4 regions of the Pseudomonas synxantha genome follow, and region 3 is predicted to be linked to each of the others. Evidence: predicted binding sites of a transcription regulator. Region 3 holds the regulator's gene; each other region holds the start of a gene.

Region 1 (7,275 bases), 330 kb from region 3:
GTCGATCGACGGCTGCATCGGCGTGCGATACAGCAGCGACTCGTCAGCATTGCCCAGGCCCTGCGCTTCGATATGACGGTTGTTGGTCATGTTCAAGGCGAAGGTGCCGTTCTTGGTCTTGTCCTGCTGGGCAGCGAGCACGGCGGAGAAGTCCAGGTCCCGAGCCTTGTAGTTCGGGGTATCGGCGTTGGCAATGTTGTTGGCCAGGACTTCGGCACGCTGGGCGCGGAAGCCCAGGGCTTGTTCGTGGATACCGAGCGCTTTATCGAAGCTGATGCTCATGGCGGAGACCTTTAGGCTGACCTGCTGTTCGTTAGCAGGGTTATAGCAAGGTACATGCCAATCTTGTGAACCCCCGTATATTAGGGGTTTGCGGGGAGATTGCCGGCGGCAATGCCAGAAAAGCGGCAAGTGATTTCCGCATGGCGCCAGTAAAGCGGCAATGGGCATTGCCACTTTGATTTATTTTGCCGCAATACAAAGGTGAAAGGGGGCTTGCCCCCGATGGCGGTGGTTCAGTTGATAAATCTATCACTGACACACTGCTATCGGGAGCAAGCCCCCTCCCACACTCCCACATTGACTTACTTGGCCTGGTAGATGATTCCCGGGCTGCACTGCACCATCTGGTAGTGATCCGGCAGGCCGTTCAAGGCTTCGGAAGCACCAAGGAACAGATACCCGCCGCGCTTGAGCGTGCCGTGGATGCGTAACAGGATGTCTTTCTTCACTTCAGCCGAGAAATAGATCAGCACGTTGCGGCAGAACACCATGTCGAACTTGCCCAGGCTGGCGTAGCTGTCGAGCAGGTTGAACGAGCGGAATTCCACGCGGTTCTTGATCGGTGCCTTGATCGCCCAGCGCCCCGCCCCCTTGGGGTCGAAGTATCGTTGCAGGCGCTCCTGGGACAGGCCGCGGCCCAGCGCCAGGCTGTCGTACTCACCGGTCTTGCAGTTGGTGAGCATGGTGCCGGACAGATCCGTTGCGACAATTTGCGCGCCTGCTTTCAACTGGCCCATATTGGTCCGTTCGAACTCGTCGATGGACATCGAGATCGAGTACGGTTCCTGCCCCGAAGAGCACGCCGCCGACCAGATACGCAAGCGCTGGCCCGGGCTGGCCTTGATCGCCTCCGGCAGCACTTTGTTCTTGAGCACTTCAAAGGGGTAGGTATCGCGAAACCATAAGGTTTCGTTGGTGGTCATGGCATCGACCACCATTTCCTTGAGCCCGCTGCGCGGCTGCGTCTGGATCCGCTGGACCAACTCACCCAGGGACTTGATGCCCTGCTGTTCCATCAGCTTGTTGAGACGGCTGGATACCAGATATTGCTTGTTTTCACCGAAAAATATGCCACAGGCTTTTTCCAGGAAGACCCGGAACTGTTCGAAATCCAAATTACCCGTAGACAATGGTACCGCCTCTTAAATCGTGTGACCGCCAGGGGAGAATCCCTCAGCTGTGATCTGCTGCCTTGATCCGGTCGACTACCCGGGATGCGAGGTCATCAGGACGGAATTTGGCCAGGAAGTCATCAGCACCGACCTTCTTGACCATTGCCTGATTGAATACCCCCGACAACGAAGTATGCAGGATGATATGCAATTTTTGCATGCGTGGATCGTTGCGTATCTCGGCCGTAAGGGTGTATCCGTCCATTTCCGGCATCTCGATGTCGGAAATCATCATCAAGAATTCTTCTTCTGGCTTCTTGCCTTCGTCCACCAGCTTGCGCAGGTAGTCCAGGGCCTGGCGACCGTCATTGAGCGCCACTACGTCCACACCGACAGTTTGCAGACAACGCGTGACCTGCTTGCGCGCCACTGAAGAGTCGTCCACGGTCAGTACGCGCAAAGACACGGCCTTATGCGCGGTCTCGGCATCCACCACACCTACGGAGATGGTTTCCGAGGTCGGCGCTACTTCGGCGAGGATTTTCTCCACGTCGATGATTTCCACCAACTGGTTATCGACCCGCGTCACCGCCGTCAGGTAGTGATCGCGCCCGGTGCCCTTGGGCGGCGGGTGGATTTCTTCCCAGTTCATATTGACGATACGTTCCACCGAGCGCACCAGGAACCCCTGGGTCTTGGTGTTGTACTCGGTAATGATCACGAAGGGACTCTGGCGGTCTTGCAAACCTGAGGACCCCGTGGCCAATGCCAGGTCGAGAATCGGAATAGTCGCGCCACGGATGTTGGCCACGCCACACACGACCGGATTGGACTTGGGCATGATCGTCAACTTGGGGCATTGCAGCACTTCACGCACTTTAAACACGTTGATGCCATACAACTGCTTGCCGTCCAGGCGGAAAAGCAACAACTCCAGGCGATTCTGCCCTACCAGCTGTGTGCGCTGGTTTACTGAATCCATTACACCTGCCATGCCCAGACTCCTAAAACTAGGGGTACGAAGCGTACCCAACACTAAACGGCACGAGCTTTGCTATTTGTTGTTCATGGATATTAAAACGACAGTTTCCCGACACTTTGGCTGCCAACGCTATCGCAGATTGCTCTGCGCCTCGATGGCGTTGCTTGCCTTGGGGCTCAATGCTGCGACCCGTGCCGACAACGTTACCCTGCCTGATGTACTTATCGGCGTCACCCAAGGGTTTCTTGAGTTCACTGTAGAAGATTATCTGGCAACCACACAGACGCCGGGGCGTTATGAAATCCAAGTCAATCAGTTGGACCCGCGTTTGCGCATGCCCATGTGCGACAGGGAATTGACAGCCACCCTGGAAAGCCCCTCTCAACCCATTGGCCGGGTCACGGTGAAAGTACGTTGTGAAGGTGCCTCGCCGTGGACAGTATTCGTGCCTGCGCAGGTCAAGCTGTTCCGTGATGTGGTTGTCGTTGCGCGGCCGCTGAAACGCACCGGTATTATTAGCTTTGAGGATGTGGCCCTGCGTGAACGGGACATCAGCCAGATCAACCAGGGCTATCTGACCTCAGTGGACCAGGCTATTGGGCAGCGGCTCACCCGACCAATGGTCACCGATCAAGTCATCACATTGGTTCACCTGGAACAGGCCGAAGTGATTCGCAAAGGTGACCAGGTGGTGATTTCCGCCAGCAGCGGCGGGTTGAATGTAAGAATGCCGGGTGAAGCGCTGTCCAACGGCGGCATGAGCGAACAGATCCGTGTCAAGAATCTCAACTCCAACCGCGTCATCAAGGCGCGCGTGACCGCCCCCGGGCAAGTCGAGGTCGCTTTATAGAACACTGGTAGAGGACGCTGGGTTTTCCTACACTGTGCACGAGAAGTTCCGTGTGGAGATTTATTGTCATTCGCGCCTAAAGTTTGTTTGGGTATGGCCGAAAACATGGCAAGCGTCCAAATACCCAGAGGTTTTTTCAACATGGTCATTGATTTCAGTCGTTTGAATAACGCCCCGGCTTTGCCAGGCAGTACGCGCACCAGCGGTGCCAAGGACAGCGTAGAAGCCAAGCCACAGCCCCTGCCCGCCAAGGCAGAACAGGCCAGCGTCAGCCAGAGTGGGGAATCGGTTCACCTGAGCAATGAGGCTCAACAGTTGCAGAAGGTCACTGACTCGCTGCGCGACCAGCCGGTTGTCAACAAAGCCCGCGTGGCCGAGTTGAAACAGGCCATCGCCGATGGCAGCTATAAAGTCGACAGCAACCGTGTCGCCAGCAAGCTGCTCAACTTCGAAGCCGAGCGCTAGGCAAAGGCCTGCGCAGGGCTTTTGGACGCTTAAAACCCAAGGCCAGCCATGCACCACGACGAACATTTGCTTCAACTGATCATTGATGATCTGGCGCCGACGCAGCAATTGCTCGAGCTGCTCAAAGAAGAGTCCCTGGCCTTGTACGGCCGGGATATGCGCTTGCTGGAAGAAATCCTGGCGCGCAAACAGTCACTGATAGTGCTGCTCGAACAGCACGGCAAGAAGCGCAGCGAGATTCTGATCAGCCTGGGCCTGCCTGCCGATCATGATGGCCTCGCGCAATTGGCCAGTCACTCTTCGGTAGGTGACCAGTTGCTGTCGCAAAGCAAGGAACTCAACCAATTGCTCGCCCAGTGCCAGGAAGCCAACCTGCTAAACGGCCAGTCGATCCAGCTTCAGCAAGCCACGACCGCCAATCAGTTACGCATACTCCATGGCGGCGAACCTCCAGCACTGTACAACGCACAAGGCTCCACCTCGCGTCTGGTCAAGCCAAGCACCCGCAGCCAAGCCTGACGCCGGTTTACAGCGCGACCTATCCAAAGTGCGCTACATACTGGCAAAATGCCGGTTCTTGCGTGTAGTCGTATTTTGCCTGGAGATGGAAGAACCGTGTTCAACGCCCTTAATGCGGAAGATGCCCCGCAGCCACCGAAGGTCCTCACCACGCCTCTGGAAATCGCCAGCACTTTGCGGATGCTCCAAGATAGCCATGATCCTTTGATCATCACCTTCCACGAGCGCAGCCAACGCTTTCAAAGCTATCTGGTAGACGTTTCCCGCGACAGCACCACGTTGGTCCTGGACGAAATGATTCCCCGTGACGGTGAACGCTACCTGGAGAATGGCGAGCCCTTTCGTATCGAAGGTTTTCACGATGGTGTGCGGATTGCCTGGGAAAGCAATGGCACACTGAGCCTCAGCGAAAAGGACGGCCACCGCATCTACAGCGGCAACATGCCCGCAGAGGTGGTCTACCATCAGCGCCGCAATGCTTTTCGTGCCGCATTGAAACTGGCGCAATTGGTGAATATCGAGTTGGGTGGCGAGAAACTCAAGGCCCCGGTCAACGGTAAGTTGCTGGATATCTCCGCCACCGGCTGCAAGCTTCGCTTTGAAGGCGACATCTCCGAGCGCCTGCAGCTGGGCCAGGTCTACGACCGTTTTGTCGCCGCCCTGCCCTTCGGCAGCATGACCACCGCCGTAGAATTGCGCTACCTGCACTTCGAAGACAAGATCAACATTACGTTCGCTGGAGTGCGCTTCCACAACATGAGTGGCTTGGTGCAACGCCAAGTGGAGCGCTTTGTGTATCAGTTGCAGCGCGAGGCTCGGCGCTTCGACAAAGACGACGATTTTTAAGCTCTAAACGCTGAAGCAAAAAAACGGGCAGATCCTGGCGGGATCTGCCCGTTTTTCGTTCAGGGTCGCGCCCTGCTCAAGTCATGAGGATGTTCGTCCGGGTCTGGGTGCTCTTGCGGCTCTTCATTAGCCGGCTCATCCGTTGCGGGTTCAGGCTCTGGATCAGGAACGCTGACTTGCATCTGCTCCTGCACCACCTGCTCATCCACCCGCGGGTCCAGCGCAGCAACCAATGGCGAACTGGACATGCTGTCGGGCATCGCCACGTGATGCAACGGCGCGTCGTCGACCTGATGCAGATTGGTTACTGCTTTCGGTCGGATTCGCCACACCAGGATCAACGCACAGAGGCTGAAAAACGCGTAGAGCATCTGGCTGCCGAATAGCTTCATGACGACACCTGCCAACAGTGGGCCAACGCTCGCGCCTATGCCATAGGTCACCAGCAGCATGGCCGTCAACGAAACCCGGCGGTCACCTTCGACGTGGTCGTTGGAAAAGGCCACAGCCAACGGGTACAGACAGAACTGCACCAGCGAACAAAAGAACCCCGTCACGAACAGCACTTCCAAGGGCACCTGAGCCATGATCGCCAGCGGCAACGCCGTTATCGCCAGGCACAAGGCAAAGCAGCGAATCAGCAGTGCTCGGTCATAGCGGTCCGACAACCAGCCCAGAGGCCACTGCACGAGCAAACCGGCGAAAATACAGCTACCCATGAACAAGCCAACCTGTTCAGTCGTCAGCCCCTGCTGGGACGCGTAGAGCGGCGCCAAACCGTAGAACGAGCCCACGATCAACCCTGCGCCCAGCACCGTACTGAGCGACTGCGGTACACGCTTGATAAAGAAGCGAGGCTCCATCGGCGCCGGGTGCAATGGTGCCGGGTGAATACGTCGGGTCATGGCTACCGGCACCAGGCACAGGGCAAAGCACAACGCGACCAGCATCAACAGCTCGAGCCCAAGATGAGGGTGCATGACCAGGATCAACTGGCCCAGCACCAGCCCAAGATAAGACGCGATCATGTAGCCACTGAACACTACGCCGCGCTGTTTGGCATCCGCCTGCTCATTGAGCCAACTTTCAATGACCATGTACTGGCACATCATGCCCAGGCCTACGATCATCCGCAGCACGATCCAGGCAGGCAACCAATCGATCAAACCGTGGCCCAGCACCGCTGCGCCGACGATCCCAGCGCAGGTGGCGTAGGCACGAATATGCCCGACCCGGGCAATCAGGCGGTGGCCGATCTTGCCACCCAGGACCAAGCCAAAATAGTTGGCGGCCATCAGCGCACCGACCCACAGGCTGTCGACATTGTCTGCCGCAAGGCGCAAGGCTAGATAAGTACTGAGCAGGCCGGAGCCAATCAGCATCATCAAGGAAGCGAAATAAAGGGCTCGAAAAGATTTCCAGATCTGGCGCATCGGCGTTCCGAGCGGCTCCTTGCAGTGAGAGACAGGGCTATCGGCATGATAGTCCGGGGTGGGCGGGTCCGGACAGGCGGTATTGCCTGTTTCCGGGGATTATTTTGCATAAGAGCTCAGACGCTGCACCGGTGCCTGCAGGTACACCATAGAGATAAATACATGACGCACCTGCTGTGAACCCCGAACCGCTGCAAGGTTCGACTGAACTTGGGCAGCATTGCAAAAAGTATCAATAGTGCAGCGCAGAGGAGAGGAGGACCAATAAGGGATATGGAACAAGCAGCGGGTGGCATTTCCGAGCGCCCAAAACAAAACCCCAACTGCTTTCGCAATTGGGGTTTCGGAATTTAATCTTGACGATGACCTACTCTCACATGGGGAAACCCCACACTACCATCGGCGATGCATCGTTTCACTACTGAGTTCGGGATGGGATCAGGTGGTTCCAATGCTCTATGGTCGTCAAGAAATTCGGGTACTGAGTCGTGACCAGCTGGCCTCGCTTCAGCAAATTGGGTATGTGACAGCTGTCGGTGCTTTGTGAGCGTCGAACTTTCGGTTCATTTCGTCTTCACACACCGCAATCTGATGCTCGTTAGAGTAGTCAAATTGCTTGGGTGTTATATGGTCAAGCCTCACGGGCAATTAGTATTGGTTAGCTCAACGCCTCACAGCGCTTACACACCCAACCTATCAACGTCGTAGTCTTCGACGGCCCTTCAGGGGACTCAAGGTCCCAGTGAGATCTCATCTTGAGGCTAGTTTCCCGCTTAGATGCTTTCA
Region 2 (7,275 bases), 1.5 Mb from region 3:
GCCATGTTGCTGGAAGCGGAGATGGCCGATGAGGCCGTGGCGAGCATGTCCAGCGAGCCCCGTGGGCGCCTGCGGGTCAGTTGCCCGGTGGGCCTGGCCCAACACATCCTGCCGGAACTGGTGGCCGGGTTTCTTGCCGCGCATCCGTTGGTGCAGTTGGATATGACCCTGGTCAACCGCCGCGTCGACCTGGTGGCCGAAGGCATTGACGTGGCCCTGCGCGTGCGCGAACTGGGCGATGAAGACCCGCTGCTGGTGACCAAGCGCCTGCGCCAGGCCCAGACCGTACTGGTCGCCAGCCCCGCGCTGATGCGTGAGCGGCAGGTACATACCCTCGACGACCTCAGGCAACTGCCCGTACTTGGTGCACTTGAGGCGGATCGCATGGTGCACCAGCGCATCCTCGACCCTCAGGGCAACCCCTACGACCTGGTGATGGAGGCCCGGCTGGGCATCGAAGACTTTATCGTGCGCAAGGCCAGCGCCATCATGGGTCTGGGCTTCACGGTGCTGCCGATGATGTATTGCGAGGAAGAACTGGCCAGTGGCCGCCTGGTGCAATTGCTGCCGCAATGGTCATTGCCGGGCGGCTGGTTGCAAGCCGTGTACCCGCATCGACGTGGTGTGTTGCCAGCCATCCGCGCCTGGATCGACTACCTGGAAGAAGGCTTCAAAGGCTGTGGAGACCGTTTGCTATGAGCCTGAGCGAAGCACAAGTCGCCGCGTTCTGCCTGGGCCTGCCTGGTGCGCGGGAAGACTACAAATGGGGCGGCGTGCGCGTGTTCTCGATTGCCGGCAACAAGATGTTCGCCCTGCAGAACCTGCGTGGTGAATCGCTGGCATTCAAAGTGGACAAGGACCTGTTCCTGGGCCACGTCGACCGCCCGGGCATCCACCCGGCGCCATATCTGGCCCGGGCACAGTGGATCATCATGAACACGCCCTACCCGCTGGGCGCCGACGAGCTGCGCGGCCTGTTGCAGCGCTCCCACCAACTGGTGGTGAGCAAGCTGCCCAAGCGCACACAGATTGGCCTGTTGCTAGAGGATTGACAGCAACGTGCCGCCCAGGAACAGCTGGTCCAACCAGAACACCTGGTGCAACAGCACGATCACCCAGAACAGCACTTGGTAGGACACCTTGCGCGTCTTGTGCCGGAACACCTGCTGGGCGATCAACGCCCCCGGCCAACCGCCCGCCAGCTCGACGGCATGCAGGATGTTTTCCGGGGTGCGCCAGCCTTCGGTCTGGGCCTTGCGCTTGTCGCTCCAGTACAGGAAAAACGCCACCACGCTGACCAGCCCATACGCCGCCAACGGGATCACCGTCTCACCGCGATACCACAGCAACGCCGAGCCCAACAGCGGCGCGGCGCACAGCAGCGCAAAGATCAGCGCCTTCAGGCGTGGATGCTGGACGCTCATGGCTTGACTGCAGTCCAGTCGACCAAGCCGAACTGCCAAGTCGCCAGGATCACCAGGCCGAAGGCGATCCGGTACCAGGCAAACGCCGCGTAGCTGTGGCTGGCGATGAATTTGAGCAACGCCTTGACCGCGATCATCGCGAAGATGAACGAGGTGACAAAGCCAATGGCGAACACCGGCAGGTCGGCCGGCTGGAACAGATCACGGTATTTGTAGCCCGAGTACACCGCGGCACCGACCATGGTCGGCATGGCCAGGAAGAACGAAAATTCGGTGGCGGTCTTGCGCGACAGGCCGAACAGCAGGCCGCCGATAATCGTCGCACCGGAGCGCGAAGTACCCGGGATCATCGCCAGGCACTGGGCCAGGCCAACCTTGAGGGCGTCTTTCCAGGTAATGTCATCCACGGTTTCAGCGCGCACCGCATGCTGGCGGCGCTCGGCCCACAGCATGATCACGCCACCTACCACCAGGGCGGTGGCGACGGTGATCGGGTTGAACAGGTAGTGCTTGATCAGGTCGGCAAAAATCACCCCCAGTACCACCGCCGGCAACACGGCAATGATCAGGTTGACGGTGAAGCGCCGGGCCTTGGGCTGGGTCGGCAGGCCGATGACCACGTCGAGGATCTTGCGGCGAAACTCCCAGACCACCGCGAGGATCGCGCCGAGCTGGATGATGATATTGAAGGCTTCGAAACGTTCGCCGCCGAAATTGATCAAGTCGGCGACGATGATCTGGTGGCCGGTGCTGGAGATCGGCAGGAACTCCGTCAGCCCCTCGACGATGCCGAGAATCAATGCCTGTATGGCGGTCCAAAAATCCATGCTGTCTCCAAAGGTCACGCGCGTGGCATGCCTCTTAAGTTTTTTTAAAGTTCACTGACGACGAGCGCACTCAAGCGCCCGCGGTTGATTCTCAACGCCGGTCTGCAAAAATTCCGTGAAAAATCAGGCAGTACTCAGGTTTTCCGATTCCGGGCCGAAAGCCTATCAGACACGCCGGAAATCTCGAAGCAGCACCACAATTATAAAGAGCATGGAGTGACAGGACGATGAACAGTTTGCGCAGCATGTCGATCAGCCGCCGCCTTTGGCTGATCCTGATAGTCGCCGTGTTGATGCTGTTGGCCTTGGGGTTGCTGATGCTCAACCAGATCCGTGGCGACCTTTACCAGGCCAAGCGCCAACAGACCCAGCATGTGGTGCAGACCGCCAGCGGCGTGCTCAGCTATTACCAGAACCTGGAAAAGACCGGCGTACTGACCCGCGATACCGCGCAGCAGCAAGCCCTCAGCGCAGTGCGCGGGCTGCGCTATGACCACGATGATTACTTCTGGATCAACGACCTCACCCCCGTGATGATCATGCACGCGGCCAACCCCAAGCTCGATGGCCAGAACCTCTCGGCGATTCGCGACCCGGACGGCTTCGCCGTATTCAACGAGTTCGTGAGTCTGGCCAAGGCCAAGGGCGCCGGTATCGTCAACTACCGCTGGCCGAAACCTGGGGCCGAAGCACCGGTGGAAAAAACCTCGTACATCCAGCTGTTCGAACCCTGGGGCTGGATTATCGGTTCCGGCGTCTATGTGGATGATGTGCAGGCTGAATTCAACGCTCAGGTGTGGAAAGCCTCGTTCATTGTGCTAGGCATCGCGCTGGTCATGGGTCTGCTGGTATCACTGATTGCCCGCAGTATCGTGCAGCCGTTGCAGGCGGCCGTGAACGCCATGGGCAATATTGCCAGCGGCGAAAGCGACCTGACCCGCAGCCTCGACACCCACGGCAGCGACGAGCTCACCCAACTGGCCCGGCATTTCAACAGCTTCACCGCCAAGTTGCGCCAGGTGGTTGGCCAGTTGCAGGTATGCGCGACCGCCCTGGGCCAGTCGTCCACGGAGTTGGGCCACAACGCCAGCCAGGCCCACGACCGCAGCCAGCAGCAATCGCAGCAGATGGAGTTGGTGGCTACCGCTATCAATGAAGTCACCTACGGCGTGCAGGACGTGGCGAAGAATGCCGAACATGCCGCCAGCGAAATGCGCGATGCCCAAGCCCAGGCGCAACAGGGCCAGGTCAACATCGATGGCAGTTTGCAGCAGATCGACCAGCTCTCCAACACCATCAGCCAGGCCGTAGAGGTGATTCGCACGCTCTCCAGCGAAAGCACTCAGATTGGCGGCGTCCTCGAAGTGATCCGCTCCATCGCCGACCAGACCAACCTGCTCGCCCTGAACGCCGCCATTGAAGCCGCCCGCGCTGGCGAACAGGGCCGTGGGTTTGCGGTGGTCGCCGATGAAGTGCGCCTGCTGGCCCAGCGCACGCAGAAATCCACCGCCGAAATCCAGGCAATGATCGAGCGCTTGCAAGGCCACTCGGAAGCGGCGGTCAAGGTCATCAGCGACAGCCACAGCGCCTCGCAACTGACCATCGAGCAGGCCGGCCAGGCGGGGGCCAGCCTCACCGCCATCGGCCAGGCGCTGCACAACCTCAACGGTTTGAACGCCTCGATTGCCAGCGCCACCCTGCAACAGGCCCATGTGGTCGAAGATATCAACCAGAACGTCACCCAGGCCGCAGGGTTGTCCCACAGCACGGCGCTGGCGGCCGAACAATCCAGCGTGGCGAGTGGGCAGTTGCGTGGGCTGAGTGAGCAGCTTGATGGGTTGCTGCGCCAATTCCGAATCTAGCGCCGGCAACTTTGGGAGGGGCGGTGCGACGATTCGACTTGCTCCCGATTACGGTGGGTCAGTTGCAAATGAGCTGACTGATCCAACGTAATCGGGAGCAAGCCCCCTCCCACATTTTTGTACGATGTATGCCCATTGCACGCAAGTTTGAAGATCGCTGGCCTCTAGGTACAATCACCGCCCTCTCCCACTTCCCAAGGATCCACCATGTCCGGGCTTGAACTGTTCGCCGCCGCCCTGGGGGTGATCGCTGTCTGGCTGACGGTCAAGCAGAACCCCTGGTGCTGGCCCATCGGCCTGGTAATGGTGCTGCTCTACACCTGGGTTTTCTTCGAGGTAAAACTCTACTCCGACATGCTGCTGCAGGTGGTCTACGCCGCGTTGCAAGTCTATGGCTGGTGGCAATGGACCCGCGCCGGCGAGGTCAGGCAGGGTCGCCAGGTCACCCGCCTGGGGGCACCTGCGATCATGACCAGCCTGGCCGTGGGCGCCGTTGGCAGCCTGTTGCTCGGCGCCGCCATGGCCCACTGGACCGACGCCGCACAGCCATGGCTCGACGCGGCCCTTACCGGTTTCAGCCTGGTGGCGCAAATGTGGATGGCGCAAAAACGCCTGCAGTGCTGGCCGTTGTGGATTGTGGTGGATGTAATATTCGTCGGGCTCTTCCTCTACAAAGGCCTCTACCTCACCGCCGCGCTCTACGCGCTGTTCACCGCCATCGCTGTGCAAGGCTGGCGTGAATGGCGCGCCGACCCGGCGTTGCAGCCATGAAGGTGGTAGTGCTGGCAGGCCCGGAATCCAGTGGTAAAAGCTGGCTGGCTGCCGAGTTGCACGCACACTTCGGCGGGCTGATGGTCGGCGAGTACGTGCGCTATTTCATCGATCACCATCAGCGTGACACCTGCCTGGCGGATATCCCGGCGATTGCCCGTGGCCAGCTGGAATGGGAAGACGCTGCCCGCGCCGAACGCCCTGGCCTGCTGGTGCTCGACACGCACCTGCTGGCCAACAAACTGTGGAGTCAGACCCTGTTCGGCGACTACCCCGGCTGGCTCGACAGCGAACTGCTGGCCCGGCATTACGACCTGCACCTGCTGCTCTCCCCCGAGGATGTGCAATGGTGCGCCGACGGCCAGCGCTGCCAGCCGGAGCTTGAAGACCGCCGCGCGTTTTTTCAGGCGAGCCTGGACTGGATGCAGCAGCATCGACAGCCAGTACTGGTGATTCGCGGAACCTGGCAAGACCGCCGCACGGCGGCATTCGCTGCAGTAGAGCGACTGCTCGCCCAACCCGCGTAGCAACGCACCGCCACCTGCACCGACCGTCGGGTCAACGCAGTCCATCGCTGTGACCGCCAGTCAACCTTTCAAAGGAGACTGGCCTATGAATATGCGCATCGTTGCCCGCCTGATCAATTTGCCCGAAAACCGTGGCGTTCGCGTCGAAACGGCGGCGCACCCGCTGTTACTGGTACGCAGTGGAGGCCAGGTACGCGCCTTCCAGGCCGATTGCCCCCATGCCGGCGCGCCACTGGAAGAAGGCGTTATCTGCCAAGGCCGCATCGTCTGCCCCTGGCACAAGGCAACCTTTGCCGTGGCCAATGGGGCGGTGCTCGAACCGCCAGCCTTAGTGGCGCTCAAGCAATACCCGGTGCAGGTTCGCGATGGTGTGGTCAGTGTCGGTGACGCGCCAGTTGACCCTGCACCCACGGTCGTGGTCGATGACTCGCGTTGCTTCGCGGTGATCGGCGCGGGAGCGGCCGGTACCGCAGCGGTCGCCACCTTGCGCCGCGAGGGTTTTACTGGGCGCCTGCTGTGGATCGACCGCGAATCCGCGCCGGCCTACGACCGCACCGCCTTGAGCAAATTCGTGATCGCAGGGCAAATGGCGCCGCAGGATACGCCACCCCTGCTGGAAGACGCGCCCTTCGACACCCTCGGTATCCAGGGTGAGGTGCAGCGCCTGGATGCCGTTGCCAAACGCATCGAACTGGCCGACGGTCGCCACTTCGACTACGACGCTGCGCTGGTTGCCACCGGCGGCCAGCCGCAGTCACTGGATATTCCCGGCGCCGTGCTGAGCAACGTCTTCGTGCTACGTAGCCGCGAAGATGCCGCACGCATCGACGCGGCCGCAGAGTCGGCAGCCTGCGCAGTGATCATCGGCGACAGCTTTATCGGCCTGGAAGCCGCGTCGGCCCTGCGCCAGCGCGGCCTGGTGGTGCAAGTGGTCAGCCGCCATGACGTTCCACTTGCCGCGCAATTGGGCCGACGCATCGGCGCCGCCCTGCGACAGTTGCATGAAGACAATGGCGTGATCTTCCACGGCAATACCGAGCCGGTGAGCCTGGACGGCCACGGCGCGGTCGGTACGGTACTGCTGAAAAACGGTAAACGACTGGCGGCCGACCTGGTGGTGATCGGTGTCGGCGTAACGCCTGCCACGGGTTTTATCGAGGGTGTCAGTAAAGCCGAGGACCAGTCGCTCCTGGCCGATCACCACCTGCAAGCCGCCCCCGGGTTATGGGCTGCCGGCGATAACCTGACCTTCCCTTGGAACCATCAGCCAACACGCATCGAACACTGGCGCCTGGCCCAGCAGTTGGGGGTGCTGGCGGCACGCAACATGCTCGGCGCCGCCCAGGCCTATGCCGACGTGCCCTTCTTCTGGACCTACCACTTTGGCAAGACATTCGAGGTGCTCGGCCATGGACAACACTGGAACCGCCTGCACATCGAGGGCGACTTGCAGCGACACCACTTCATCGCCCTGCTCTGCCATGACGATCAGGTGGAAGCCGTGGTCGCCTGCGAATATCCGCAGGCGATGGCGCGCCTGTCACAGCGCATGCAGAGTCCGTTGAACAAGGCCGAAGCCCTTGGGTTGATTCACGAAGGTTAGCGCTTTTTGCGCGTGCCCAATTGAATCCAGGTCGGCGCATGGTCGCTGGCGTGGGCCTCGTTGCGGACCCAGGCATCGACGCCGGCATCTTTCAAGTACGGCTTGAGGGCGGGGTTGAGCAATAGGTGGTCGATGCGCAGGCCGGAGTTTTTCTGCCAATGCTGGCGGAAGTAATCCCAGAAGGTGTAGACGCGCTCTTCGGGATACAGGTGGCGCAAGGAATCGGTCCAGCCCTGCTCCAGCAATCGCTGGTAGCAGGCG
Region 3 (7,275 bases):
AAGCGCGCGCTTTACCCTCGATGCGATGCCCGGCAAGCAGATGGCCATCGACGCCGACCTCAATGCCGGCCTGATCGACCAGAACCAGGCCAAGACCCGCCGCCTGGAAGTGGCCCAGGAGGCCGAGTTCTACGGCTCCATGGACGGTGCCAGTAAGTTCGTGCGCGGTGACGCCATCGCCGGCCTGTTGATTCTGTTTATCAACCTGATCGGCGGCATGGCGGTCGGCATCTTCCAGCACGGCATGACCTTCGGCGATGCCGGCAAGGTCTACGCCTTGCTGACCATCGGTGACGGTTTAGTGGCGCAATTGCCATCACTGTTGTTATCCACAGCGGCGGCCATCATGGTGACCCGTGCTTCGGGCTCCGAAGACATGGGCAAGCAGATCAGCCGGCAGATGTTCGCGTCGCCCAAGGCCTTGGCCGTGGCGGCGGGCATCATGGCGATCATGGGCATCGTGCCGGGCATGCCCCACGTGTCGTTCCTGACCATGGCCGCCTTGGCCGGTGGCGGTGCCTACCTGTTCTGGAAAAAACAGAACCAGGTCAAGGTCCAGGCCCTGCAGGAGGTTGCACGCCAACAGGAACTGCTGCCATCCCCAGCCCGCGCCCAGGAAACCAAGGAGTTGGGTTGGGACGACGTGACCCCGATCGACATGATCGGCCTGGAAGTCGGCTACCGCCTGATCCCGCTGGTGGATCGCAACCAAGGCGGGCAATTGCTGGCGCGGATCAAGGGCGTGCGCAAGAAGCTGTCCCAGGACCTGGGCTTTTTGATGCCCACCGTGCATATCCGCGACAACCTCGACCTGGCCCCCAGTGCCTACCGCCTGACCCTGATGGGTGTGATCCTCGCCGAAGCCGAGATCTACCCGGACCGCGAACTGGCGATCAACCCCGGCCAGGTGTTCGGTACCCTCAACGGCATCACCGCCAAAGATCCGGCTTTTGGCCTGGAAGCGGTGTGGATCGAAGTCAGCCAGCGCAGCCAGGCGCAGTCCCTGGGTTACACCGTGGTCGATGCCAGTACGGTGGTCGCCACCCACCTCAACCAGATTCTCTACAAACACTCCCACGAGCTGATCGGCCATGAGGAAGTCCAGCAATTGATGGGCCTGCTGGCCAAGTCGTCGCCGAAACTGGCCGAAGAGCTGGTGCCGGGCGTGCTGACGCTGTCGCAATTGCTCAAGGTGTTGCAGGCGCTGCTGGCCGAACAGGTGCCGGTGCGCGACATTCGCAGCATTGCCGAGGCCATCGCCAACAATGCCGCCAAGAGTCAAGATACTGCCGCGCTGGTGGCGGCGGTGCGCGTCGGATTGTCCCGTGCAATCGTGCAAAGCATTGTAGGCATTGAGTCTGAGCTGCCTGTTATCACCTTGGAGCCAAGGTTGGAACAAATATTGCTCAATAGTATTCAGAAGGCCGGTCAGGGCCAGGAAGAAGGTGTTTTGCTGGAGCCAAGCATGGCTGAAAAGCTGCAGCGTTCGTTGATCGATGCCGCGCAGCGCCAGGAAATGCAGGGCAACCCGGTCATTCTTTTGGTGGCCGGTCCGGTTCGGGCGATGTTGTCGCGGTTTGGACGCTTGGCTGTACCGAATTTGCACGTGTTGGCTTACCAGGAAATTCCTGACAATAAGCAAGTGACTATCGTCGCGACAGTAGGGCCCAATGGCTGAGGTAGTGGGTTATGCAAGTTAAGCGTTTTTTCGCCGCCGATATGCGTCAGGCCATGAAACTGGTCCGTGATGAGCTGGGCGCCGACGCCGCGATTATCGGTAACCGTCGGATTGCCGGCGGTGTCGAGCTGACGGCTGCGCTGGATTACACGCCCCAGGCCCTGGCCCCGCGTGTGCCGAACATGGAACTCGAAGACGAGTTGCGCAAGACTGCCTCGCGCATTGTGTCGGCCCAGGCTGAACTGAGCATGCGTGGCGACAGCGACGCCAGCACCAATCGCCAATTGTTCGCCGGCCTGCCGTTGACGGCTGCCGAGCCGCTGGTAGAACCGACGTTCGTCGAGCCACCGCGTCCAGCTGCGCCAGCCCCGGCCGCCGCTGTCGACCAACGTGTGTTCGACTCGATGCGCTTTGAACTCAACGGCCTGCGCGAATTGCTCGAAGTGCAGCTGGGCTCGCTGGCCTGGACGCAACTGCAAGGCAGCAAGCCGCAACAGGCCAACCTCTGGCGTCGCCTGCAACGCATCGGCCTGTCCGGCCCGTTGTCCCGCGATTTGCTGGCCTTGACCGCCGAAGTCGAAGAACCCCGCCAGGCCTGGCGCATGCTGCTGGCGCACTTGGCACGCATGATCGCTACGCCGGAAATCGAACCTCTGGAAGAGGGCGGTGTGATTGCCATGGTCGGCCCCGCCGGCATGGGCAAGACCACCACCCTGGCCAAGCTGGCCGCCCGTTATGTGCTCAAGTACGGCGCACAGAATATCGCTCTGGTGAGCATGGACAGCTACCGCATCGGCGCCCAGGAGCAGCTCAAGACCCTGGGGCGCATCCTCAATGTGCCGGTGACCCACGTCGACCCGGGCCAGTCCCTGGCCAATGCCCTCGACCCGCTGCTGCGCAAGCGCGTGGTGCTGATCGATACCGCCGGCCTGCAAGCCAGCGATCCGGCGCTGCGCATGCAACTCGAAAGCCTGGCCGGGCGTGGCATCAAGTCGAAAAATTACCTGGTGCTTGCAACCACCAGCCAGAAACAGGTTCTTACCGCTGCTTACCACAGTTACAAGCGTTGCGGCCTGGCCGGTTGCATCCTCACCAAACTCGATGAAACTGCGAGCCTGGGCGAAGTGTTGAGCCTGGCCATCAGCCATGAATTACCGGTCGCCTACCTGACCGACGGGCCGCGGATCCCGGATGATCTGCATCTGCCGCGCCGTCATCAGTTGGTCAGCCGTGCCGTAAGTGTGCAAATGCAAGAAGAGCCTAGCGAGGAAGCGATGGCCGATATGTTCGCCGACCTTTACCACCACCCGGCTAAACGGGTCGGTTAAGGCAGGATGAACACCGTGAAATGTACCTACATCGATGGTCTGCAAGCGATTCACGCGGCCAAGCCATGTAGCCTGCGTCTAAGCAAGACAAGGTAAAGAAATAAAATGGGCAGCATGCATCCCGTACAGGTGATCGCGGTGACCGGCGGCAAAGGTGGCGTCGGCAAAACTAACGTGTCAGTGAATTTGTCCCTGGCCCTGGCAGAGCTTGGCCGTCGCGTCATGCTGCTGGATGCTGACCTGGGCTTGGCGAACGTGGACGTTCTGCTGGGGCTGACACCCAAACATACCCTTGCCGATGTGATCGAGGGCCGCTGTGAGCTGCGCGATGTGCTGCTCCAGGGTCCCGGTGGCATCCGCATCGTGCCGGCTGCCTCGGGCACCCAGAGCATGGTGCACCTGAGCCCCGCGCAGCATGCCGGGCTGATCCAGGCGTTCAGCGATATCGGCGACAACCTCGATGTGCTGGTGATCGACACTGCCGCCGGGATCGGCGAGTCGGTGGTCAGCTTCGTGCGCGCAGCGCAAGAAGTGCTGCTGGTGGTGTGCGACGAGCCCACTTCGATCACCGATGCCTACGCGTTGATCAAACTGCTTAACCGCGACTACGGCATGAACCGCTTCCGCGTGCTGGCCAACATGGCCCAAAGCCCGCAGGAAGGGCGCAACCTGTTCGCCAAGTTGACCAAGGTCACGGACCGCTTCCTCGATGTGGCTTTACAATACGTTGGCGCAGTTCCTTACGACGAGTGTGTGCGCAAGGCCGTGCAAAAGCAGCGTGCGGTCTACGAAGCGTTCCCTCGTTCCAAGTGCGCACTGGCGTTCAAGGCCATTGCCCAGAAGGTCGATACCTGGCCGTTGCCCGCCAACCCCCGGGGGCATCTGGAATTTTTCGTCGAGCGTTTGGTGCATCAGACGAGCGCAGGACCGGTGCTATGACATCCAGCGGCTACAACCTTTACAAAAAGTCGGCACGTGACAGCCAGGGCGAATTGATCGAGCGTTACGCGCCCCTGGTCAAGCGCATTGCCTATCACCTGTTGGCGCGCCTGCCGGCCAGTGTGCAGGTCGAGGACTTGATCCAGGCCGGCATGATCGGCCTGCTCGAAGTGTCGACCAAATACGACGCGAGCAAGGGTGCGAGTTTCGAGACGTATGCGGGCATCCGTATCCGTGGCGCGATGCTCGATGAAGTGCGTAAAGGGGATTGGGCGCCGCGTTCGGTACACCGCAATACGCGCATGGTCAGTGATGCAATTCGTGCAATTGAAGCAAAAACCGGTCGTGACGCTAAAGATCATGAAGTTGCGGCCGAACTCCAATTGAGTCTCGACGATTATTACGGGATTTTGAACGATACCTTGGGCAGCCGCCTGTTCAGTTTCGACGACCTGCTGCAGGACGGCGAACACGAAGGGCTGCACGAGGACGGCGCGAGTGCACATCTCGAACCGTCTCGCGACCTGGAAGACGAACGTTTCCAGAGCGCGTTGGCGGACGCGATTGCCAATTTGCCGGAGCGTGAGCGCCTGGTACTGGCGCTGTACTACGACGAAGAGCTGAACCTCAAGGAAATCGGTGAGGTGCTGGGGGTCAGCGAATCGCGTGTCAGCCAGTTGCATAGCCAGTGCGCGGCCCGCTTGCGGGGGCGATTGGGAGAGTGGCGCGCGCGCTGACAGGCAGTGTGGGGACACTGCAGACGCTACCGTGAAGCCGCAAGGTTCGCGGGCTCGTACCGTGGTGCCCTGGGCAGTCCTTTTTGTGTAACGCCTGTTGATTGAAATGGCGCGTCCAGGTGCTGGGCGCGTTTAAGACTGCTTGGAGGTCGAATTGGACAAGAACATGAAAATCCTCATCGTTGATGACTTCTCAACGATGCGGCGGATCATAAAAAACCTGTTGCGTGACCTTGGGTTCACCAACACGGTCGAGGCGGATGATGGCATCACGGCGATTCCGATCCTCAACAGCGGAAGCATCGATTTTCTGGTAACCGACTGGAACATGCCGGGCATGACCGGTATCGATCTGCTGCGCCATGTACGTGCCGATGAAAAACTGCGCAGCCTGCCTGTGCTGATGGTGACCGCTGAAGCCAAGCGTGAACAGATCATCGAAGCCGCCCAAGCCGGGGTCAACGGCTACGTGGTCAAGCCATTCACTGCACTGGCCTTGAAAGAGAAGATTGAAAAAATCTTCGAACGCATCGGTCATTGATGCTGCCACGGGGGAGCTATGGAGCATAACGAATCATCGCAGGCCGACTTCGAGTCGACCCTGAAAAAACATGCTCACCGCTTGGTCGACAGCCTGGAAAAAGGCCAGTTCGCCGATGCGGTGCAGTTGATCCATGAGCTTAACCAGACCCGTGATCGCGGCCTGTACCAGGAAGTGGGCAAGCTCACACGCGAGCTGCACAGTGCGATCGTCAATTTTCAGATTGACCCGCGCATGCCCCAGGCCGAAGAGATTTCGCAAATCACCGACGCTACCGAACGCCTGTCCTATGTGGTCAGGCTGACCGAGGCGGCGGCCAACCGCACCATGGACCTGGTGGAAAACGCCACGCCGCTGGTCAACGGCATGACCAGCGAAGCCCAGGCCTTGAGCGTTGACTGGGGCCGCTTCATGCGCCGCGAAGTGGGGGCTGAAGAGTTTCGGGAATTGGCCCGTCGGGTCGAGGGTTTCCTGTCGCGCAGCGAACAGGAAAACCGCACGGTGGCCAGCAACCTCAACGACATCCTGCTGGCCCAGGATTACCAGGACCTCACCGGCCAGGTGATCAAGCGCGTGACCCAGTTGGTCACCGAAGTGGAAAGCAACTTGCTCAAATTGGTGCTGATGGCCGGCCAGGTCGACCGTTTTGCCGGCATCGAGCATGACCGCGAAGCGATCCTCTCGGAAAAAGATCCACAAAAACATCTCGCCAAGGGTGAAGGTCCGCAGATTCATGCCGATAAACGTGAAGACGTTATGTCAGGTCAGGATGACGTAGATGACCTGTTATCCAGTTTAGGCTTCTAAGGAGCACACCCATGAGCTTCGGCGCCGATGAAGAAATCCTTCAGGATTTCCTTGTAGAGGCCGGCGAAATTTTAGAGCAACTGTCCGAGCAACTGGTCGAGCTGGAAAGCCGACCGGATGATGCGAACCTGCTCAATGCAATTTTTCGCGGTTTTCACACTGTAAAAGGGGGCGCCGGCTTCCTCCAGCTCCATGAGCTGGTGGAGTGCTGTCACATCGCCGAGAACGTGTTCGACATCCTGCGCAAGGGTGAGCGGCAGGTCGACTCGGAACTGATGGACGTGATTCTAGAAGCACTGGATGCGGTCAACGGCATGTTCAGTGAAGTGCGCGAACGTGCGCCGATCACGGCGGCCACTCCGGAACTGTTGGCGGCCCTGGCGCGCCTGGCGGAACCGGCCGCGGCTGCGCCGGTAGCACAAGCTGAGCCGGAACCAGTGGTGGAGGCCGAGGCGGATGTGACCGACAGCGAGTTCGAACAGCTGCTCGATTCGCTCAATGCGGTCAAGGCCGAAGCCGAAGCCCCGGCGGCGCCTGTCGCCACGCCGACCAGCGAAGACATTACCGACGCAGAGTTTGAATCCCTGCTTGACCAGTTGCATGGCAAGGGTCAGTTCGCGGCCGATGCCGTGGCACCCGCTGCGCCAGAAGCACCGGCTGCCAGCGCCAGCACCGACATTACCGATGATGAATTCGAGGCACTGCTCGACCAGCTGCATGGTAAAGGCACGTTTGTAGCCGAAGCCCTGCCGGAAGTCGCCGCCACTGCTGCCACTGCCACTGCCGCCGCAGCTCCAGCGGCTCCAGCGGCCAGCAGCGCCGCACCGGCCGGCGACGGACTGATCTCCGATCACGAGTTCGAAGCCTTGCTGGACGAGTTGCATGGCAAAGGCAAGTTCACCGAGGTAGCCCCGGCTGCCGCGGCTGCGGTCGCCGCCGCACCGGTTGCCGCCAAAGCTGCCGCGCCGGTCGCCAAGCCAGCCCCAGCCGCTGCCCCGGCACCTGCGCGTGCAGCGGCGCCGGCGGTGGCGGAAAAGCCCGCCAGTGAAGCCGAAACCACCGTGCGCGTCGACACCGCGCGCCTGGACGACATCATGAACATGGTCGGCGAGCTGGTGCTGGTGCGTAACCGCCTGGTGCGCCTGGGCCTGAACAGCGGCGACGAAGCCATGCAGAAGGCCGTGTCGAACCTCGATGTGGTCACCGCTGACTTGCAGACCGCCGTGATGAAAACACGGATGCAGC
Region 4 (7,275 bases), 1.4 Mb from region 3:
CTATGTGTCACTCGCCAAAGACAACGTCGAACCGGCCCTTGAGTGCCTGCGTCTTTGCGAGACCCATTGTAAAAAGGTGCTCAACTTCATCTCTACCCTATCAGCCTGCAGCAGCGTGGACGCCGATGGGTACGTCCTTGAAGCCCCTGCCGGGCACGCGTTACCGCTCTATGTGAAAAATGGCTATAACCTTACCAAGTGGGTGGCAGAACGGCTGTTAGGGCGGGCGAGGGAGCAAGGGGCCTGGGTGAATATCCATCGGCCCGGGAATATCAGCTTCAACAGTCAGAACGGTGTTTGCCAGCCGCAGAAAAATCGATTGATGTTGATGCTCAAGGGCTCCCTGCAATTGGGAGTGGCACCCCGCCTGAACGTGAACTTCGATTTGATGCCGGTGGACTTCCTGGCTGGGTTCATTGCCTTTCACAGCGCCCGCTTTACCCCTGGGCGGAACATATTCAACCTGCACAACCCGCAGCCCTTGAGCTGGGATCAGTATCTCGACGCGTTCAGCGAGGCCGGGCACGCCTTCGATCGGGTAGGCATTGAACACTGGCAACGGACGCTGCAAACGGTGAGTCGTGATAATGCGCTGTTTCGCGTGCTGGGCTTTTACCTGGACGGACTTGGCGAAGACATCGGCGACACTTCGATGATCCGTTACGACAATGCCCGCTGGGGCCTGGAAAAGATGGGTATGGACTATCCGCCAAAGAACCCGGAGCTGTTACGCAAGGGCTGTGACTACCTCACGGCCATCGGCTTCCTCTGAACTGCTTCAGGACTCCCCCATGAAACCGCTGCAACCCGATACGTTAATTCGCAATCCGATCGGTACACCGATTGTGGCTTCCGTCGTAGTCCCGTGTGAGGCTAAACGCCTGTGGGACGTGGTCGGTAGCTTTGATAGTTTTGATACCTTCATCCCAAGCCTGTCACACACCGAGATGACGGGTGTTGGCGTAGGCGCATTGCGCACTAAATTTTTCCACGATGGCCATTGCGTCGTGGAGCAACTGAACAGCCGAGACGAAAGCGCCATGTACATGACGTGGACCACCCTCTACAACACTTTGGGCGTGGCGCGCTTATGGGCAGCAATGAGTGTGGAAGCACTTGGCGCCCAGTGTTCCAAGGCAACCTGGACGCTGGTGGGCGAGCCGCAGGAAACGACTCAAGCTGAGTTTGAACAGTTTGCACAGACGTTCGCCGACAGCGCGTTGGAGAATGTGCGCCGGATGCTTGGCTAAGCAGTCGGAGCGAGGCCTCTCGCTCCGATGCAGTCAGGTTCAGATTTTGAAGCTATCGACCAATTGCTTCAATCGACTGGCCTGCTGGGACAGCGCATCGCAGTCCTTGAGCGTCTCGTTGAGGTTGGCCACGCCCTGCTGGTTCAGCAGGTTGATCTGGTTGATGTCAACGTTGAGGGTTTCAACGACTGCGGTCTGTTCTTCGGTTGCTGCCGCAACCGACTGGTTCATGCCATCTATTTCAACGATGCGCTGCGTCACGCTGACCAGGCGCTCACCCGCCTGGTTGGCCACTTCAACGCTTTCTTCACTGGAGACCTGACTGGCATTCATGGTGGTCACTGCTTCTCGGGACCCCACTTGCAGGGAAGTGATCATCTTGTGGATCTCTTCTGCCGACTCTTGGGTACGGTGCGCCAGGTTACGCACTTCATCAGCCACCACTGCAAATCCACGTCCGGCTTCGCCGGCACGGGCAGCCTCGATCGCCGCGTTAAGGGCGAGCAAGTTGGTTTGCTGGGAGATACCTTTGATGACATCAAGAATATGACCGATGTTGTCGGTACTGGCATTCAAGGTTTCGATCTGAGTGCAGGACAGGCTGATCTTCTGCGACAGCTCCGACATCGCCTGGATGGTTTGCTCAACCACCTTACGCCCATCGTCAGCTTGCTCGCTGGCACCGCTGGCATGCTGCGAAGCATCTGCGGCGTTGCGCGCGATTTCTTGGGTAGCGGCACCCAGTTCGTTGATCGCAGCTGCGACGCTGTTGGTGCGAGCACTCTGTTCGTCGGAACCGATGATCGAGGCATTAGACGATGCCATTACACGCTGGGATAGATCGTGCACCTGCCGTGTTGCCGAAGACACCTCGGAAATCGAGGCGTGGATCCGCTCGACGAACTGGTTGAACGCACTACCGACTTCGCCGAATTCGTCTTTGCTGGTTACGTCTAGGCGGCGGGTCAAATCACCTTCGCCTTGGGCAATGTCCTTCATGGCAACGCCCATGGTAGTCAACGGACGCAGCAATACTTGGATAAGCAAGCTCAGGAGCACAGCAATGGCCACGACAGCAATCAACATCGCAATCAACGCTGAGGTACGGAATTTACCCAAAGGGGCATAGGCTTTTTCTTTATCAATCGACAGGCCGATGTACCAGTCGGCGCCAGGCAAACCGCTGATAGGCGTGAACGACAGAATGCGATCCTGGTGATTGAGGACGACGTCCTGGTTGACCTTTTCGATGCGTACGTTGTTGCCAGAGTAGATGTCCTTGAGGTTTTTCATCACCTGGTCCTGGTCAGGGCTGACGATGACTTGACCATCACCGCTGACCAGGAATGCATGGCCGATGCCGCCGAAGTCTACCGAATTGATGATCTTCACCAGGGTTTGCAGACTCAGGTCGCCGCCGACAACACCCAACAATTCGCCGTTCTTCTTCACAGGCATGGCAATTGTCACGATCTGGCCGCCCACAGCCGCCATATAAGGCGGAGTAAGCATGGTTTTGTCCGCTACTACCGCTTGCTTGTACCAAGGGCGCTGACGAGGGTCGTAGTCGTCAGGCATCTTCGCATCAGGACGCTGAGTGAACACGCCGTTGGTCTGACCCACGTAGGTGAACTGGAAGTTGGAGGTGAGCGCTGGCTGATCGACCAGCCCGGGAAGGTCGGCCGCATTGCCCTGATGAGCTACGTTCTGCGCCAGGTTCTCGAGGACCAGGATGCGACCACTGAGCCAGTTCTGCACACTGCTGGCAGTGAGTTCGCCGGATTGTTGAATGGACGAGGCCAGGTTTTGCTTGATCGTGTTGCGTTGTAGATAGTCGTTGTACAGCGTGAATAACGCGAAGGCTAAAACCACGACGCCTGACGCGGCCAACAGAATTTTATGACTGAACTTGAGATTCATTTCATCGACTTCTTTTGCCAAAGGGGTGAGCGTGCCGAGTGGAACATTCCATGTAACGGGATAGGCGGACTCTACGGTCGCTCTATTTCGGTGCACGCATGGCTCGTCAGGGTTTCGGCCAAACTTCGACAAATCTTAGGAATTTGTGAGAAGCATCTTCTTTTAGCGTAGGAAACCGACAGACGGCTGGTTAGCGGAATTGTTGTTTTGGGTCGCCCTAAACGACAAAACCCCTGTCTGCGCTAGCAGACAGGGGTTTCGGAATTCAATCTTGACGATGACCTACTCTCACATGGGGAAACCCCACACTACCATCGGCGATGCATCGTTTCACTGCTGAGTTCGGGATGGGATCAGGTGGTTCCAATGCTCTATGGTCGTCAAGAAATTCTGTGTACCAGGCCGTTGCGTTGGCAACGGGCCGGTGAAATTCATGAGTTTCTATATAAACAAAACCCCTGTCTGCGTTAGCAAACAGGGGTTTTGGAATTTAATCTTGACGATGACCTACTCTCACATGGGGAAACCCCACACTACCATCGGCGATGCATCGTTTCACTACTGAGTTCGGGATGGGATCAGGTGGTTCCAATGCTCTATGGTCGTCAAGAAATTCGGGTACTGAGTCGTGACCAGCTGGCCTCGCTTCAGCAAATTGGGTATGTGACAGCTGTCGGTGCTTTGTGAGCGTCGAACTTTCGGTTCATTTCGTCTTCACACACCGCAATCTGATGCTCGTTAGAGTAGTCAAATTGCTTGGGTGTTATATGGTCAAGCCTCACGGGCAATTAGTATTGGTTAGCTCAACGCCTCACAGCGCTTACACACCCAACCTATCAACGTCGTAGTCTTCGACGGCCCTTCAGGGGACTCAAGGTCCCAGTGAGATCTCATCTTGAGGCTAGTTTCCCGCTTAGATGCTTTCAGCGGTTATCTATTCCGAACATAGCTACCCGGCAATGCCACTGGCGTGACAACCGGAACACCAGAGGTTCGTCCACTCCGGTCCTCTCGTACTAGGAGCAGCCCCTCTCAAATCTCAAACGTCCACGGCAGATAGGGACCGAACTGTCTCACGACGTTCTAAACCCAGCTCGCGTACCACTTTAAATGGCGAACAGCCATACCCTTGGGACCGGCTTCAGCCCCAGGATGTGATGAGCCGACATCGAGGTGCCAAACACCGCCGTCGATATGAACTCTTGGGCGGTATCAGCCTGTTATCCCCGGAGTACCTTTTATCCGTTGAGCGATGGCCCTTCCATACAGAACCACCGGATCACTAAGACCTACTTTCGTACCTGCTCGACGTGTCTGTCTCGCAGTCAAGCGCGCTTTTGCCTTTATACTCTACGACCGATTTCCGACCGGTCTGAGCGCACCTTCGTACTCCTCCGTTACTCTTTAGGAGGAGACCGCCCCAGTCAAACTACCCACCATACACTGTCCTCGATCCGGATAACGGACCTGAGTTAGAACCTCAAAGTTGCCAGGGTGGTATTTCAAGGTTGGCTCCACGCAGACTGGCGTCCACGCTTCAAAGCCTCCCACCTATCCTACACAAGCAAATTCAAAGTCCAGTGCAAAGCTATAGTAAAGGTTCACGGGGTCTTTCCGTCTAGCCGCGGATACACTGCATCTTCACAGCGATTTCAATTTCACTGAGTCTCGGGTGGAGACAGCGCCGCCATCGTTACGCCATTCGTGCAGGTCGGAACTTACCCGACAAGGAATTTCGCTACCTTAGGACCGTTATAGTTACGGCCGCCGTTTACCGGGGCTTCGATCAAGAGCTTCGCGTTAGCTAACCCCATCAATTAACCTTCCGGCACCGGGCAGGCGTCACACCCTATACGTCCACTTTCGTGTTTGCAGAGTGCTGTGTTTTTAATAAACAGTCGCAGCGGCCTGGTATCTTCGACCGGCATGAGCTTACGGAGCAAGTCCTTCACCCTCACCGGCGCACCTTCTCCCGAAGTTACGGTGCCATTTTGCCTAGTTCCTTCACCCGAGTTCTCTCAAGCGCCTTGGTATTCTCTACCCAACCACCTGTGTCGGTTTGGGGTACGGTTCCTGGTTACCTGAAGCTTAGAAGCTTTTCTTGGAAGCATGGCATCAACCACTTCGTCATCTAAAAGATGACTCGTCATCAGCTCTCGGCCTTAAGATCCCGGATTTACCTAAGATCTCAGCCTACCACCTTAAACTTGGACAACCAACGCCAAGCTGGCCTAGCCTTCTCCGTCCCTCCATCGCAATAACCAGAAGTACAGGAATATTAACCTGTTTTCCATCGACTACGCTTTTCAGCCTCGCCTTAGGGACCGACTAACCCTGCGTCGATTAACGTTGCGCAGGAAACCTTGGTCTTTCGGCGTGGGTGTTTTTCACACCCATTGTCGTTACTCATGTCAGCATTCGCACTTCTGATACCTCCAGCAAGCTTCTCAACTCACCTTCACAGGCTTACAGAACGCTCCTCTACCGCATCACTTACGTGATACCCGTAGCTTCGGTGTATGGTTTGAGCCCCGTTACATCTTCCGCGCAGGCCGACTCGACTAGTGAGCTATTACGCTTTCTTTAAAGGGTGGCTGCTTCTAAGCCAACCTCCTAGCTGTCTAAGCCTTCCCACATCGTTTCCCACTTAACCATAACTTTGGGACCTTAGCTGACGGTCTGGGTTGTTTCCCTTTTCACGACGGACGTTAGCACCCGCCGTGTGTCTCCCATGCTCGGCACTTGTAGGTATTCGGAGTTTGCATCGGTTTGGTAAGTCGGGATGACCCCCTAGCCGAAACAGTGCTCTACCCCCTACAGTGATACATGAGGCGCTACCTAAATAGCTTTCGAGGAGAACCAGCTATCTCCGAGCTTGATTAGCCTTTCACTCCGATCCACAGGTCATCCGCTAACTTTTCAACGGTAGTCGGTTCGGTCCTCCAGTTAGTGTTACCCAACCTTCAACCTGCCCATGGATAGATCGCCCGGTTTCGGGTCTATTCCCAGCGACTAGACGCCCTATTAAGACTCGCTTTCGCTACGCCTCCCCTATTCGGTTAAGCTCGCCACTGAAAATAAGTCGCTGACCCATTATACAAAAGGTACGCAGTCACCCAACAAAGTGGGCTCCCACTGCTTGTACGCATACGGTTTCAGGATCTATTTCACTCCCCTCTCCGGGGTTCTTTTCGCCTTTCCCTCACGGTACTAGTTCACTATCGGTCAGTCAGTAGTATTTAGCCTTGGAGGATGGTCCCCCCATATTCAGACAAAGTTTCTCGTGCTCCGTCCTACTCGATTTCATGACTAAGAGATTTTCGCGTACAGGGCTATCACCCACTATGGCCGCACTTTCCAGAGCGTTCCGCTAATCTCAAAGCCACTTAAGGGCTAGTCCCCGTTCGCTCGCCACTACTAAGGGAATCTCGGTTGATTTCTTTTCCTCAGGGTACTTAGATGTTTCAGTTCCCCTGGTTCGCCTCTTGCACCTATGTATTCAGTACAAGATAACCATCTTATGATGGCTGGGTTCCCCCATTCAGACATCTCCGGATCAAAGTCTGTTTGCCGACTCCCCGAAGCTTTTCGCAGGCTACCACGTCTTTCATCGCCTCTGACTGCCAAGGCATCCACCGTATGCGCTTCTTCACTTGACCATATAACCCCAAGCAATCTGGTTATACTGTGAAGACGACATTCGCCGAAAATTCGAATTTCTCAATTAAGAGAACTCACAAATTTTACCTTAGCCTGATCCGTTACCAGTGAAAGTAACGTTCAGTCTATCTTTCTATCACATACCCAAATTTTTAAAGAACGAACTAGTCAAAGACTAGAAATCAACATTCACCATCACAGCGATGGAATGCTCATTTCTAAGCTTTATACAAACAGAAGCAGTAGTGGTGGAGCCAAACGGGATCGAACCGTTGACCTCCTGCGTGCAAGGCAGGCGCTCTCCCAGCTGAGCTATGGCCCCGTATTTCTACAGGCGTTTCCCACACAAAATTGGTGGGTCTGGGCAGATTCGAACTGCCGACCTCACCCTTATCAGGGGTGCGCTCTAACCAACTGAGCTACAGACCCAATTTCGGGCTGCTTC

What was found. Region 3 encodes FliA, which starts transcription of late flagellar genes. Its sites were predicted from a motif close to CTAAAGTTTNNNNNNNNNNNGCCGNTAA; they were not measured.
Region 1: flgM (flagellar biosynthesis anti-sigma factor FlgM) is a predicted target of FliA. The motif match lies at 3,303-3,330, and genes of this name have one in related genera.
Region 2: BLU48_RS11295 (methyl-accepting chemotaxis protein) is a predicted target of FliA. The motif match lies at 2,385-2,412, and genes of this name have one in related genera.
Region 4: BLU48_RS29055 (methyl-accepting chemotaxis protein) is a predicted target of FliA. The motif match lies at 3,282-3,309, and genes of this name have one in related genera.

What each region holds. Positions count from the first base shown of each region.
Region 1 covers NZ_LT629786.1:541,161-548,435, reverse strand. The annotation lists gene flgB (flagellar basal body rod protein FlgB) at 1-282, opposite strand, end outside; gene cheR (protein-glutamate O-methyltransferase CheR) at 585-1,412, opposite strand; gene BLU48_RS02630 (chemotaxis protein CheV) at 1,456-2,388, opposite strand; gene flgA (flagellar basal body P-ring formation chaperone FlgA) at 2,462-3,226, shown strand; gene flgM (flagellar biosynthesis anti-sigma factor FlgM) at 3,368-3,691, shown strand; gene BLU48_RS02615 (flagella synthesis protein FlgN) at 3,740-4,210, shown strand; gene BLU48_RS02610 (flagellar brake protein) at 4,307-5,056, shown strand; gene BLU48_RS02605 (MFS transporter) at 5,116-6,489, opposite strand; rRNA gene rrf (5S ribosomal RNA) at 6,844-6,959, opposite strand; rRNA gene BLU48_RS02595 (23S ribosomal RNA) at 7,117-7,275, opposite strand, start outside.
Region 2 covers NZ_LT629786.1:2,370,488-2,377,762, forward strand. The annotation lists gene BLU48_RS11275 (LysR substrate-binding domain-containing protein) at 1-699, shown strand, start outside; gene BLU48_RS11280 (MmcQ/YjbR family DNA-binding protein) at 696-1,052, shown strand; gene BLU48_RS11285 (DUF1294 domain-containing protein) at 1,041-1,424, opposite strand; gene BLU48_RS11290 (undecaprenyl-diphosphate phosphatase) at 1,421-2,251, opposite strand; gene BLU48_RS11295 (methyl-accepting chemotaxis protein) at 2,479-4,113, shown strand; gene pnuC (nicotinamide riboside transporter PnuC) at 4,321-4,884, shown strand; gene BLU48_RS11305 (AAA family ATPase) at 4,881-5,411, shown strand; gene BLU48_RS11310 (FAD-dependent oxidoreductase) at 5,497-7,014, shown strand; gene xth (exodeoxyribonuclease III) at 7,011-7,275, opposite strand, start outside.
Region 3 covers NZ_LT629786.1:867,645-874,919, forward strand. The annotation lists gene flhA (flagellar biosynthesis protein FlhA) at 1-1,678, shown strand, start outside; gene flhF (flagellar biosynthesis protein FlhF) at 1,690-3,006, shown strand; gene fleN (flagellar synthesis regulator FleN) at 3,112-3,945, shown strand; gene fliA (RNA polymerase sigma factor FliA) at 3,942-4,682, shown strand; gene BLU48_RS04190 (chemotaxis response regulator CheY) at 4,849-5,223, shown strand; gene BLU48_RS04195 (protein phosphatase CheZ) at 5,242-6,030, shown strand; gene BLU48_RS04200 (chemotaxis protein CheA) at 6,042-7,275, shown strand, end outside.
Region 4 covers NZ_LT629786.1:6,264,271-6,271,545, reverse strand. The annotation lists gene BLU48_RS29065 (amino acid adenylation domain-containing protein) at 1-772, shown strand, start outside; gene BLU48_RS29060 (SRPBCC family protein) at 792-1,250, shown strand; gene BLU48_RS29055 (methyl-accepting chemotaxis protein) at 1,290-3,170, opposite strand; rRNA gene rrf (5S ribosomal RNA) at 3,440-3,555, opposite strand; rRNA gene rrf (5S ribosomal RNA) at 3,665-3,780, opposite strand; rRNA gene BLU48_RS29040 (23S ribosomal RNA) at 3,938-6,829, opposite strand; tRNA gene BLU48_RS29035 (tRNA-Ala) at 7,077-7,152, opposite strand; tRNA gene BLU48_RS29030 (tRNA-Ile) at 7,183-7,259, opposite strand.